4 regions of the Buttiauxella agrestis genome follow, and region 4 is predicted to be linked to each of the others. Evidence: predicted binding sites of a transcription regulator. Region 4 holds the regulator's gene; each other region holds the start of a gene.
The links. Region 4 encodes CRP, which controls carbon source genes, mostly activating them, when cyclic AMP is high. Its sites were predicted from a motif close to ATGTGANNNNNNTCACAT; they were not measured.
Positions count from the first base shown of each region.

Region 1: glpT (glycerol-3-phosphate transporter) is a predicted target of CRP. The motif match lies at 1,438-1,455, and genes of this name have one in related genera.
Region 2: DY231_RS19215 (glycoside-pentoside-hexuronide (GPH):cation symporter) is a predicted target of CRP. The motif match lies at 1,419-1,436, and genes of this name have one in related genera.
Region 3: epd (erythrose-4-phosphate dehydrogenase) is a predicted target of CRP. The motif match lies at 1,311-1,328, and genes of this name have one in related genera.

Region 1 is NZ_UIGI01000001.1:3,499,383-3,502,564, forward strand. Features, by position in the region: gene glpT (glycerol-3-phosphate transporter) at 6-1,364, opposite strand; gene glpA (anaerobic glycerol-3-phosphate dehydrogenase subunit A) at 1,602-3,182, shown strand, end outside.
Region 2 is NZ_UIGI01000001.1:4,075,937-4,079,118, reverse strand. Features, by position in the region: gene DY231_RS19215 (glycoside-pentoside-hexuronide (GPH):cation symporter) at 1-1,311, opposite strand, end outside; gene aroP (aromatic amino acid transporter AroP) at 1,489-2,847, opposite strand.
Region 3 is NZ_UIGI01000001.1:779,371-782,552, forward strand. Features, by position in the region: gene DY231_RS03820 (MltR family transcriptional regulator) at 1-502, shown strand, start outside; gene DY231_RS03825 (nucleoside/nucleotide kinase family protein) at 499-1,206, shown strand; gene epd (erythrose-4-phosphate dehydrogenase) at 1,521-2,540, shown strand; gene pgk (phosphoglycerate kinase) at 2,590-3,182, shown strand, end outside.
Region 4 is NZ_UIGI01000001.1:382,225-385,406, reverse strand. Features, by position in the region: gene DY231_RS01805 (phosphoribulokinase) at 1-172, shown strand, start outside; gene DY231_RS01800 (OsmC family protein) at 203-607, opposite strand; gene crp (cAMP-activated global transcriptional regulator CRP) at 922-1,554, shown strand; gene DY231_RS01785 (YccS/YhfK family putative transporter) at 1,647-3,182, shown strand, end outside.

The DNA.
Region 1 (3,182 bases), 3.1 Mb from region 4:
CCTGGCTACTGGCTATTTTCTCTGGCTTTCATTTCCTGATGATGTTTGTTCTCACCCACCATCACCACCAGCAGCAGAATCACGGCCATAATACTGCCGCCGATCATCACCATAAAGCCGCCATCCCAGCCGAAGAAATCAACGGTATAACCCACAATGGCGCTCGCGGCGACCGACCCACCGAGATAACCAAACAAGCCAGTGAAGCCCGCTGCCGTTCCCGCGGCTTTTTTCGGTGCCAGTTCCAGCGCATGTAGACCAATCAGCATCACCGGGCCGTAGATCAGGAAGCCAATCACAATCATACACGCCATATCCACACCCGGATTACCCGGCGGGTTCAGCCAGTAAACAATGGTCGCAATCGTCACCAGAATCATAAAGAACACACCGGTTGCGCCACGGTTGCCGCGGAACACTTTATCCGACATCCAGCCACACAGCAGCGTCCCTGGGATCCCTGCGTATTCATAAAGGAAATAAGCCCAGGAGGATTTATCCAGCGCAAAGTGCTTCACTTCTTTCAGATACGTTGGCGACCAGTCGAGAATGCCGTAACGCAGCAAGTAGACGAAAACGTTAGCAATGGCGATGTACCACAGCAGGCGGTTAGGGAACACGTACTGCATAAAAATCTGTTTAGCCGTCAGCTCCTCTTCCGTTTTGTCGTTATAGTCGTCCGGGTAATCGTTTTTGTACTCTTCGATGGGTGGCAAGCCGCAGGATTGCGGGGTGTCGCGCATTAATGCAAAGGCAATCAGCGCCACCAGAATCGCCGCAAAGGCTGGCATATAAAGTGCCGCGTGCCAGTCGTTAAACCATGCCATCCCGAGTAAGAACAGCAGCGGCGGCAAACCACCGCCCACGTTATGTGCGCAGTTCCATACAGATACAATTCCGCCACGCTCTTTCTTGGACCACCAATGCACCATGGTGCGCCCACACGGCGGCCAGCCCATTCCCTGGAACCAACCACACAGGAACAGCAGCACGAACATCACCGCGATGCTGGATGTCGCCCATGGCACAAACCCCATAAATAGCATCACGGCTGCCGCCAGAATCAAACCGGCGGGTAAGAAAACGCGTGGATTCGAGCGGTCAGAGACTGACCCCATGATGAATTTTGAAAAGCCGTAGGCGATAGAAATACCGGAAAGCGCGAATCCTAAATCCCCCCGCGAGAAACCTTGCTCAATCAAGTACGGCATCGCCAGCGTGAAGTTTTTACGCACCAGGTAATAGGCCGCGTAACCGAAGAAAATCCCCATAAAAATTTGCCAGCGCAGGCGTTTATAAGTTGGGTCAATGTGCTCGTTCTTTAGCCGGGGCTGGTGCGCGCTGGGTTTGAAAATGCTTAGCATAAATGCCTCCGTGGCAGGGTTTATAAGCCATGTTCATTTGCGAGCGCATGTTAAGGATTATCGGGGTGAGTTAGTGTGAAACACCCCACAACATATTACATTTTTATTACAAACTATCGAAAAGGTGCATAACATCACACTTTACTTTCGATTTATGCTCGAATTTGCTCGATATCAAACATTTTAAAATTGATTTGTGGCTCAATTGTGTTCAAGAGAATTCTTCAGGAGCAGAGCATGGCGACGGGACGCAAAGAGAGGGATGTCATTATTATCGGCGGTGGCGCAACCGGTGCGGGAATTGCTCGCGACTGCGCCCGTCGCGGGTTGCAAACGCTGCTGCTCGAAAGACACGATATCGCCACCGGGGCGACGGGGCGAAACCACGGCTTACTCCACAGCGGCGCGCGGTACGCCATGACGGACAGCGAATCGGCCAGAGAATGCATTGAAGAAAACCGCATCCTCAAACGTATCGCTCGCCATTGCATCGAACGCACCGACGGCTTGTTTATCACCCTTCCCGAAGACGATTTATCTCTCCAGACTATTTTTATCGCCTCCTGCCAGGACGCAGGAATAGACGCTCAACGCATCGAACCCAAAGAAGCATTACACCTGGAACCCGCCGCAAACCCTGAATTGATTGGCGCGGTGCGCGTGCCTGATGGCACCGTCGACCCCTTCCGCCTGACCGCCGCCAATATGCTGGATGCCAGAGAACACGGCGCTGAAATTCTCACCGGCCAGGAAGTTACCGGTCTGATTCGCAACAGCGATCGGGTTTGTGGGGTGCGCGTCTATAACCACCAAACCCAACAACAGCACGATTTATACGCAAGCGTAGTGGTGAATGCGGCCGGGATTTGGGGCCAGCACATCGCGGAATATGCTGATTTGCGCGTGCGGATGCTGCCCGCAAAAGGCTCGCTGCTCATTCTTGGCCATCGCATCAATAACATGGTGATCAACCGCTGCCGCAAACCTGCTGACGCCGATATTCTGGTGCCCGGCGATACGATTTCACTGATTGGCACCACTTCCACGCCCATTGAATATGACCAAATCGACAATATGCGCGTCACGCCGCAAGAGGTCGATATCCTGATTCGTGAAGGCTCGAAACTTGCGCCAAAACTCGCGGAGACTCGTATTCTGCGCGCTTACGCAGGGGTACGCCCGCTGGTGGCAAGCGACAACGATCCGACCGGACGCAACGCCAGCCGAGGAATCGTGCTGCTTGATCACGCAAAGCGCGACGGGATGGAAGGGTTTATCACCATCACCGGCGGCAAACTGATGACATATCGCCTGATGGCCGAATGGGCGACGAACGCGGTTTGTGAAAAGCTCGGTAATACCCAGGCTTGCACCACCGCAACGGAGCCGCTTCCAGGCTCAGGAAGCTCTCCGGAAGAAACCCTGAGCAAAGTCATTTCTTTACCCCTCACCATCCGGCGCTCGGCGGTCTGGCGTCATGGCGACCGCGCCGGGCAGCTATTGGCCGGGGATCGTCTAAGCAACAGCCTGGTTTGCGAGTGTGAAGCCGTCACCGCAGGCGAAGTCCGTTACGCGGTTAACAATTTGGCCGTCAGTAATCTTGGCGATTTACGCCGCCGCACCCGCGTGGGAATGGGGACTTGCCAGGGGGAACTTTGCGCCTGTCGCGCCGCCGGTTTATTACAACGTTTTGGCACCTCAACACCTGCGCAATCGCTCGAGCAGCTTTCCATTTTTCTCAATGAACGCTGGAAAGGTATTCGCCCGATCGCCTGGGATGATGCGCTGAGGGAAAGCGAGTTCACCGCCTGGGTTTAC
Region 2 (3,182 bases), 3.7 Mb from region 4:
CTGCATCATTTCGCGGTCAACTTTTAACAGACGCACTACGCCTGCGGTAATCAGGTACCCAACGCCTGGGATGATGGTAAACAACATCACAATACCGTTAATTGATTCAGGGCTTTGTTGTTTCGCGCCCGCATCGTAACCGTACCAGGAAAGCAGGAAACCGACCATGGCTCCGGCAATCGCCAGCCCTAATTTCAGGAAGAATAAGTTCCCCGAGAAGCTGATACCGGTGATGCGTTTCCCGGTTTTCCACTCGCCGTAGTCATCAACGTCAGCCATCAGCGACCAGTGCAGCGGCGACGGGATTTGGTGCAGGATATTGAGCAGGAAGTACATCACCACAATCAGTGTGGTGGCGTGCGGGTCGAGGAAGTAGAAACCGCTGGAGAAAATCGCCAGGACGATGTTGGTCCAGAAGAACACTTTCAGTTTGCAGATGCGGTCAGTCAGGACTTTCGCCAGCATACTGCCGCCCATCATGCCAACCACGCCAAGGCTAATAAACAAGGTGGCGAAGCTGGTGCTTTGGCCCATTACCCAGGTGACGTAGTACATGGTTGCCGCCATGCGGATAAAACCAGGGCAGACATTGCACAGCGTCAGAAGCAGGATGCGCACCCACTGGTCGTTTTTCCACACATCTTTGAGGTCAGCTTTCAGGTCATCATTGCTCGGTACCGCCGGGCGAACACGTTCTCTGACGGTGGAGAAACAGAACAGGAACATGCACATTCCGAGCACCGCCAGAATGCCCATCGCCATCTGATAGCCTTTGGCTTTATCACCGCCGCCGAACCAGTCAACCATCGGCAACAGGGAAAGCGAAAGAATCAACGTCGCAATGCCAACCATGACAAAGCGATACGACTGGCAGGCCACGCGTTCTTTCGGATCGTTGGTAATCACGCTTCCCAGTGAGCAATAGGGAATGTTGATTGCGGTATAGGTTAATGAAAGCAGGAAGTAAGTGACAAACGCATAGATAACTTTGCTGCTGTAAGCCCAGTCAGGCGTGGTAAACATCAGGTAACTGAAGAAGGCAAAGGGTGCCGCCATCCACAAAATCCATGGACGAAAACGCCCCCATCGGGTCTGAGTTCTGTCAGCAATCGCACCCATAATAGGGTCGGTTATCGCATCAATCACTCTGATGGAAAGTAACATAACTCCCACTAGTGCTGGGGCGAGCCCAAAAATGTCGGTATAAAAATAGTTAACAAACAACATAATGGCGCCGAAGATGATGTTGCACCCGGCGTCACCCATTCCGTAGCCAATCTTTTCTTTAATAGATAATTTGCCGCTTTCCATTGGAAATGCTCCTGACCAGTATATGGACAAGAGTATTGGCAGAATAAGTCGGAATTGCACAGCAGAGAACCGTCACAGAGATGGACGATCCTGCCATCGAGGGTGAAATGTGAGGCAGATAACAAAGCGCCCCGATGAGCGAAGGCTCGATCGGGGCGCTTTTAGCAGAAGAGAGAATTACGCTTTAACGCTTTTCAGGTTTTTCTGTTTGATGAAATAACCAATGCCGAGGATCACAACCCAAACCGGAATTAGCCATACGGAGATGGCCATGCCTGGGGTGATTGCCATGATAACCAGCACCGCCGCCATAAACAGCAGGCAAAGGTAGTTACCCATCGGGTAGAACAGCGCTGGGAAGCGAGTCTTCACACCTTGTTGCTGTTTTGCACGACGGAACTTGATGTGCGCAAGGCTAATCATCGCCCAGTTAATCACCAGTGCAGAGACAACCAGCGCCATCAGCAAACCAAAGGCTTCTGCGGGTGCCAGATAGTTGATCAGTACACACAGTGCGGTGAAGAGCGCAGAAACCAGGATGGTGTTAACCGGCACGCCACGCTTATCGACTTTCTGGAATGCTTTCGGCGCATTGCCTTGCTGAGCCAGACCAAACAGCATACGGCTGTTGCAGTAAACACAGCTGTTATAAACGGACAGTGCGGCGGTCAGCACGACCACGTTGAGCGCGTTTGCGACAAAAGTATCACCCAGTTCGTGGAAGATCAGTACGAACGGGCTGGTATCAGCGGTAACGCGAGTCCACGGCATCAGAGACAGCAGAACTGCCAGGGAGCCCACATAGAAAATCAGAATACGGTAGATAACCTGATTGGTCGCTTTAGGGATACTGACCTGCGGGTTATCGGCTTCGGCAGCAGTAATCCCCACCAGTTCAAGTCCACCGAAGGAGAACATGATAATTGCCATCATCATCACCAGCCCGGTCCAGCCATGTGGCAAGAACCCGCCTTGTTCCCAAAGGTTACGCACAGTCGCCTGCGGGCCAGCATGGCCGCCAAACAGCAACCAGGCACCAAACACAATCATGGCAACAACAGCGATGACTTTAATAATGGCGAACCAAAACTCCATCTCACCAAACACTTTTACGTTAGTCAGGTTGATGGCGTTGATCACGACAAAGAAAACAGCAGCAGAAGCCCAGGTTGGGATTTCCGGATACCAGAATTGAATGTATTTACCGACGGCGGTTAATTCTGCCATGGCAACTAATACATACAGCACCCAGTAGTTCCAGCCAGAAGCGAAACCGGCGAAACCGCCCCAATATTTGTAAGCAAAGTGGCTAAATGAACCTGCCACAGGCTCTTCAACGACCATTTCGCCTAACTGACGCATGATCAAGAAGGCAATAAAGCCTGCAATCGCGTAACCAAGAATAATCCCTGGTCCGGCGGACTGGATAACAGACGCACTGCCAAGAAACAGGCCTGTCCCAATTGCTCCACCCAGCGCGATGAGCTGTATATGGCGGTTTTTAAGGCCGCGTTTAAGCGTGTCGCCTTGTTCCATCGTTTAACCTCATGTGGTCATATTCAGGGCGCTGAACGCGCCTCTGTAAGTTTGTGATTCCGTAATGTGTAGTCTTTATTTTACGGTTTTTAATTCCAGTATTTTGCAAACCAGACTTCCGCAGCGCAAAGAATAGTGGTAAGCGCCAGTGTTTGCACCTGCTTTCTATTCTTGTCGTGACGAGTTGAATAAAAAGAAATCAATCGTCAGATCGATCACGTTATTTATTTCGCGTGTTATTTCTTCAATTTAAGCGAGAACGTTGAATTAATATTCATATTTTAAACTGATGAATCGGTTCAATTTGCAAGAAAAGGCACTTTTTGCTGTTTCGT
Region 3 (3,182 bases), 400 kb from region 4:
GTTGAACGAAGATGATGTGCTTGAGCGGCTGGAAGCGCAAAATTCACTGGCCTCGTTTATGAGTGTCGCTCACGATATTTTGCTTTCAGGAATCAGGCAATTTCTGCCTTCGTTATTTGTTGATAATGATGAAGAGATAGTCGAGTACGCCGTTAAGCCTTTACTTGCCAGAAGCGGGCCGCTTGATGATATCGACGTTGCGCTGCGCTTGATTTACGCCCTGGGGAAAATGGATAAATGGCTGTATGCCGATATTACCTGTTTTAGCCAGTTTTGTGATTTCGTGCAGCACAGCAAAGAAACCATACAGTTTCATGATGATGTTACTTACGATTTCATTGCGAACCTTAATTCAATTACCCAAAACGCAACGCTGTTTAATGCAATTAAAAGCATGAAGTATTCGGACTTCTCTATTTATTCCGAAGTGCGTTATGGGAATCTGGTGAAAACGGCGTTATCTCTGGCAGTGACTTCATTATTGAAGGAGCTAGTCTGGTGAATGTCACATTGATAATAAATGGATTAGAAACTCAAGCCCATTTTAACGACGAAGAAGTCGACGCATTGCATAAGCCGTTGCTTAAGCAATTAGCCGAGAAGCAAAAGCAGTTAAGCCGCCGACTGGTGGTGTTTTTAGCCGCCCCGCCGGGAACCGGAAAATCGACGCTGGTGGCATTTTGGGAATATTTGTCCGCACAAGAACCTGGATTGACTGCCATTCAGGCGTTGCCGATGGATGGATTCCACCACTACAACGATTATCTACAGGCATTCAATCTCAGGCAGCATAAAGGTGCGCCGCAGACCTTTAATGTGCAGAAACTGACGGATGCGTTGCGTGATTTGCATAAGCCCGAAAGCCATTGGCCGCAGTACGATCGTAATTTGCACGATCCGGTGGAAAACGCGATTGCGGTAACAGCGCCGATTGTGGTGGTCGAAGGAAACTGGTTGCTGCTCAATCAGCCAGAATGGCAAGCGCTACGCGAACATTGCGATTACTCAGTCTTCATTTCAGCTGCGCCTGACATGCTCTCAGAGCGCCTGATTGGCAGAAAAGTCCGTGGGGGTTTGACCCGGGAACAAGCCGAAGCCTTTTTCCAGGCGACTGACGGGCCGAATGTATTGCGTGTGCTGGAAAACAGCCAGCCCGCAGACATGCCGTTACGTATGGACGATCAGGGCGGCTATCATCGAAGCTGAAAGGGAACGGGTCTTTAAAACGGCCCGGCCTTTTTATCACGCTTGATTCTCCCTGGTTATTATTCGTCCTTTGCGCATTTGTCGTTGCAGTTATTCCATCAAAAATGTGACCTGCGTCAGAAGATCGGTTGCCTGTACTGGGGTAACGTTCCATTTATTCCGCTTATCGCTTAACATGGCTGAAGCGTTTCAGTCGAATGAATGTTCGACAATTGAGCAAACAATTGCAGTTTCGAGAGTGCGAGGATTCCCCTCAGGCGATAGCTGGATTACTCTGTCAGCCACTTAGTCTCAGGGATTCTGGCAGGAGAGATATGACCGTTCGCATAGCAATTAATGGCTTCGGTCGCATTGGGCGCAACGTGGTACGTGCATTGTACGAATCCGGGCGCCGTGCGGAAATTACCGTCGTGGCAATCAATGAACTGGCTGATGCTGCGGGTATGGCGCATCTGTTGAAATACGACACCAGCCATGGTCGCTTCGCCTGGGACGTGCGTCAGGAACGCAGCCAGTTATGGGTCGGTGATGACACCATCCGTATTTTGCACGAACCGGAAATCGAAAATTTACCGTGGCGTGAACTGGGTGTAGATGTGGTGCTGGATTGTACCGGTGTGTTTGGCTCCCGTGCAGACGGTGAAGCGCATCTGGCAGCCGGGGCCAAAAAAGTCCTCTTCTCCCATCCTGGCGGTAACGACCTCGACGCCACCGTCGTTTACGGTGTGAATCATGAAAGTGTGGTTGCTGAGCATCGCATTGTTTCCAATGCTTCCTGCACCACAAACTGCATTATTCCGATTATCAAATTGCTTGATGATGCCTGGGGTATTGAGTGGGGAACCGTCACCACGATTCATTCCGCCATGCATGATCAACAAGTTATCGACGCCTATCACCCGGACTTGCGCCGCACCCGTGCAGCCAGCCAGTCTATTATTCCTGTTGATACGCGTCTTGCTGCCGGTATCACACGTATTTTCCCGCAATTTGACGACTGTTTTGAAGCAATTGCGGTACGTGTTCCGACCATTAATGTCACGGCAATCGATTTAAGCGTGACGGTGAAAAATGCAGTTAATGCCAATGAAGTCAACAAGTTGCTGCAAAAAGCAGCACGGGATTCATTTCATGGTATAGTTGACTATACGGAATTACCGTTGGTCTCGACTGATTTTAACCACGATCCGCACAGTGCCATTGTTGACGGCACACAAACCCGGGTCAGTGGGCAACATCTGATTAAAACTCTAGTCTGGTGTGATAACGAATGGGGCTTTGCTAACCGAATGCTCGACACGACGTTAGTCATGGCCGCAAGTGGTTTCAGGTAAGGCGCATAAAGCGTCCGCAAAACTTTAAGAATCAACGAGAGGATTCACCATGTCTGTAATTAAGATGACCGATCTGGATCTGGCTGGAAAGCGTGTTCTGATCCGTGCAGATTTGAACGTACCAGTTAAAGAAGGGAAAGTGACATCTGACGCACGTATCCGTGCATCTTTGCCTACTATCGAACTGGCCCTGAAGCAAGGCGCTAAAGTGATGGTAACTTCTCACCTGGGTCGTCCGACTGAAGGCGAGTACAACGAAGAATTCTCTCTGCTGCCGGTTGTTAACTACCTGAAAGACAAATTGTCTGCTCCGGTTCGTCTGGCTAAAGATTACCTCGACGGCGTTGAAGTTGCTGCGGGTGAACTGGTTGTTCTGGAAAACGTTCGCTTCAACAAAGGCGAAAAGAAAGACGACGAAACCCTGTCTAAAAAATACGCTGCACTGTGTGACGTATTCGTAATGGACGCTTTCGGTACTGCGCACCGTGCACAGGCTTCTACTCACGGCGTTGGCAAATTTGCAGACATCGCTTGTGCAGGCCCACTGCTGGCTGAAGAGCTGAGCGCACTGGGTAAAGCACTGAAAGAACCAGCTCGCCCAATGGTTGCTATTGTTGGCGGTTCTAAAGTTTCTACCAAACT
Region 4 (3,182 bases):
TCGCGGTCTGGATGATATCGATTTCCCGTATTTGCTCGCCATGCTGCAAGGCTCATTTATTTCCCACATCAATACATTGGTGGTGCCGGGCGGCAAGATGGGACTGGCAATGGAGTTGATCATGACGCCGTTAGTTAAGCGCCTGGCGGAAGGTCGGAATATCAATAATTAGGGCGGCTAAACACCGCCCTTTTACTTCACTCTAGCCTTCAATCACTTCGTAGCTATGGGTGATGTTTACGGCTTTTTCCAGCATCAACGCAACAGAGCAGTACTTCTCAGCAGACAAGTCTACAGCGCGTGAAACCGCATTATCTTTCAACTCTTTGCCTGTCACGATGAAATGCAGATTGATATGTGTGAACAGACGCGGGGCTTCTTCGCGGCGCTCAGAGGTCAGTTTCACTTCACAATCCGTCACGTTGTAGCGGCCTTTTTGCAAAATAGAAACCACGTCGATTGCGCTACAACCACCAGCGGACATCAGAACCATTTCCATCGGACTGGGTGCTTTATCGCCAGAATTACCGTCCATCAGAATCTGGTGTCCAGAAGCGGACTCCCCAAGGAAGGTTAACCCTTCAACCCACTTCACTCGTGCTTGCATGTTACTTCTCCCGTTGAAAAAATTGTCTTTCAGAGTACGCAGATTCAGCAAATCTGGCAATGGAAGGCGACCTGCGTCAAGCTGAAACGAGACAATAGGAGACACTTGTCAAAAGCTATGCTAAAACAATCCAGATGCTACATCGATACATTGACGTTATGCATGTATGCAGAGGACATCACTAATTACAGGCAGCAAGAATGACTTGCATGCCATCTCCCCAAGGTGGGGAATATTCTAATACTTGCAACGCCAGACAGGATGTTTAGCGTCCTGTCGTTGGTAGCCAGTTATAAAACAGAGGATAACCGCGCATGGTGCTTGGCAAACCGCAAACAGACCCGACTCTCGAATGGTTCTTGTCCCATTGCCACATTCATAAGTATCCATCGAAGAGCACACTGATTCACCAGGGTGAAAAGGCTGAGACGCTGTATTACATCGTCAAGGGTTCTGTGGCTGTTCTGATCAAAGATGAAGAGGGCAAGGAAATGATCCTCTCCTATCTGAATCAGGGCGATTTCATTGGCGAGTTAGGGCTGTTCGAAGAAGGTCAGGAACGTAGTGCCTGGGTTCGTGCTAAAAGTGCCTGCGAAGTGGCTGAAATTTCATATAAAAAATTCCGCCAGCTCATTCAGGTCAATCCAGACATTTTGATGCGCCTGTCTTCCCAGATGGCTCGCCGTCTGCAAGTGACATCTGAGAAAGTCGGTAACCTGGCATTCCTTGATGTGACTGGTCGTATCGCGCAGACACTGCTGAACCTGGCTAAACAGCCTGATGCAATGACCCACCCGGACGGTATGCAGATTAAAATTACCCGTCAGGAAATCGGTCAGATCGTGGGTTGCTCTCGCGAAACCGTTGGTCGTATCTTGAAAATGCTGGAAGATCAAAATCTGATCTCTGCTCACGGTAAAACGATCGTCGTTTACGGCACTCGTTAATCTCCGTCTCAAAAATGGCGTGTTGCTTCATAACACGCCTTTTTTGTCTCTAAAATCTAACCCCTGCGGTAAAAAGGGATTAAATAAGACTTATGTGGCGTCGGCTTATCTACCATCCTGAAGTTAACTACGCACTGCGGCAAACGCTGGTGCTGTGCCTTCCGGTGGCAGTAGGTTTGCTCTTTGGCAATCTCCAGTCCGGCCTGCTTTTCTCTTTAGTCCCTGCCTGCTGCAACATTGCAGGGCTTGATACCCCCCATAAACGCTTCTTCAAACGCCTGATCGTCGGCGGTAGTCTGTTTGCCGTCAGCAGTTTGATCATGCAGCTTTTGTTGCTTTATACCTCCGTGCCGTTGCCGGTGATATTGGCCGTGATGGCGCTATTGCTGGGCGTCACAGCCGAAATCAGCTCCCTGCACGCTCGTCTGCTTCCCGCCTCACTCATTGCCGCCATCTTTACACTCAGCATGGCCGGGAATATGCCCATCTGGAAGCCCATGCTGCTGTATGTCAGCGGTACAATTTGGTACGGCGTGTTTAACTGGTTTTGGTTCTGGATGTGGCGCGAGCAGCCACTGCGTGAATCATTAAGCCTGCTCTATCGCCAACTGGCAGAGTACTGCGAAGCCAAATACGGGATGCTCACGCAGCATACCGATCCTGAAAAAGCGCTGCCTCCGCTCCTGGAGCGGCAGCAAAAAGCCGTTGACCTGATCACGGTCTGCTACCAGCAATTGCACATGCTGGCGGCGAACCAGCAAAATGGCTACAAACGCTTGTTACGTGCGTTTCAGGTCGCTCTGGATTTACAAGAACACATTTCCGTCAGCCTTCACCAACCTGCCGAAGTGCAAAAACTGGTTGAGAAAAGCCACGCTGAAGCCGTGATTCGCTGGAACGCGCAGACCATTGCGGCGCGTTTACGTGTGCTGGCTGATGACATTCTTTATCATCGGTTCCCACAGCGTTTCACGATGGATAAACAGATTGATGCCCTCGAGAAAATCGCACGTCAAAATCCGGATAACCCGGTTGGGCAATTTTGTCATTACCACTTCAGTCGGATTGGCCGTGTTTTACGCACCCAGCGCCCGTTATATATCCGTGATTTGATGGAAGACCGGCAGCGTCGTTTGCCACTTTGGGCAGCACTGAAAAGCTATTTGTCTTTGAAATCCGCCGCGCTGCGTAACGCCGCCAGATTAGGTGTAATGCTGACCATCGCCAGTATTTTGGGGGGGTTTTTACATCTGCCCAAACCTTACTGGATTTTGATGACGGTAATGTTTGTGACGCAAAACGGCTATGGCGCGACCCGGGTGAGAATTCTTCACCGGTCGGCAGGCACGATTGCAGGTTTGGCGATAGCGGGCATCGCACTGCACTTCCACTTTCCGCAAGATATCGCGCTGGCCGCGATGTTGGTCATTACGCTGGTCAGCTATTTGTTCATTCGTAAGAGTTACGGCTGGGCGACAATTGGCTTTACCGTCACGGCGGTTTACACCCTGCAACTGATCACCCTCAGCGCCGAGCAGTACATCGTCCCGCGCTTAATAGATACGTTGCTCGGCTGCCTGATTGCCTTTGGTGGCATGGTATGGCTGTGGCCACAGTGGCAAAGTGGT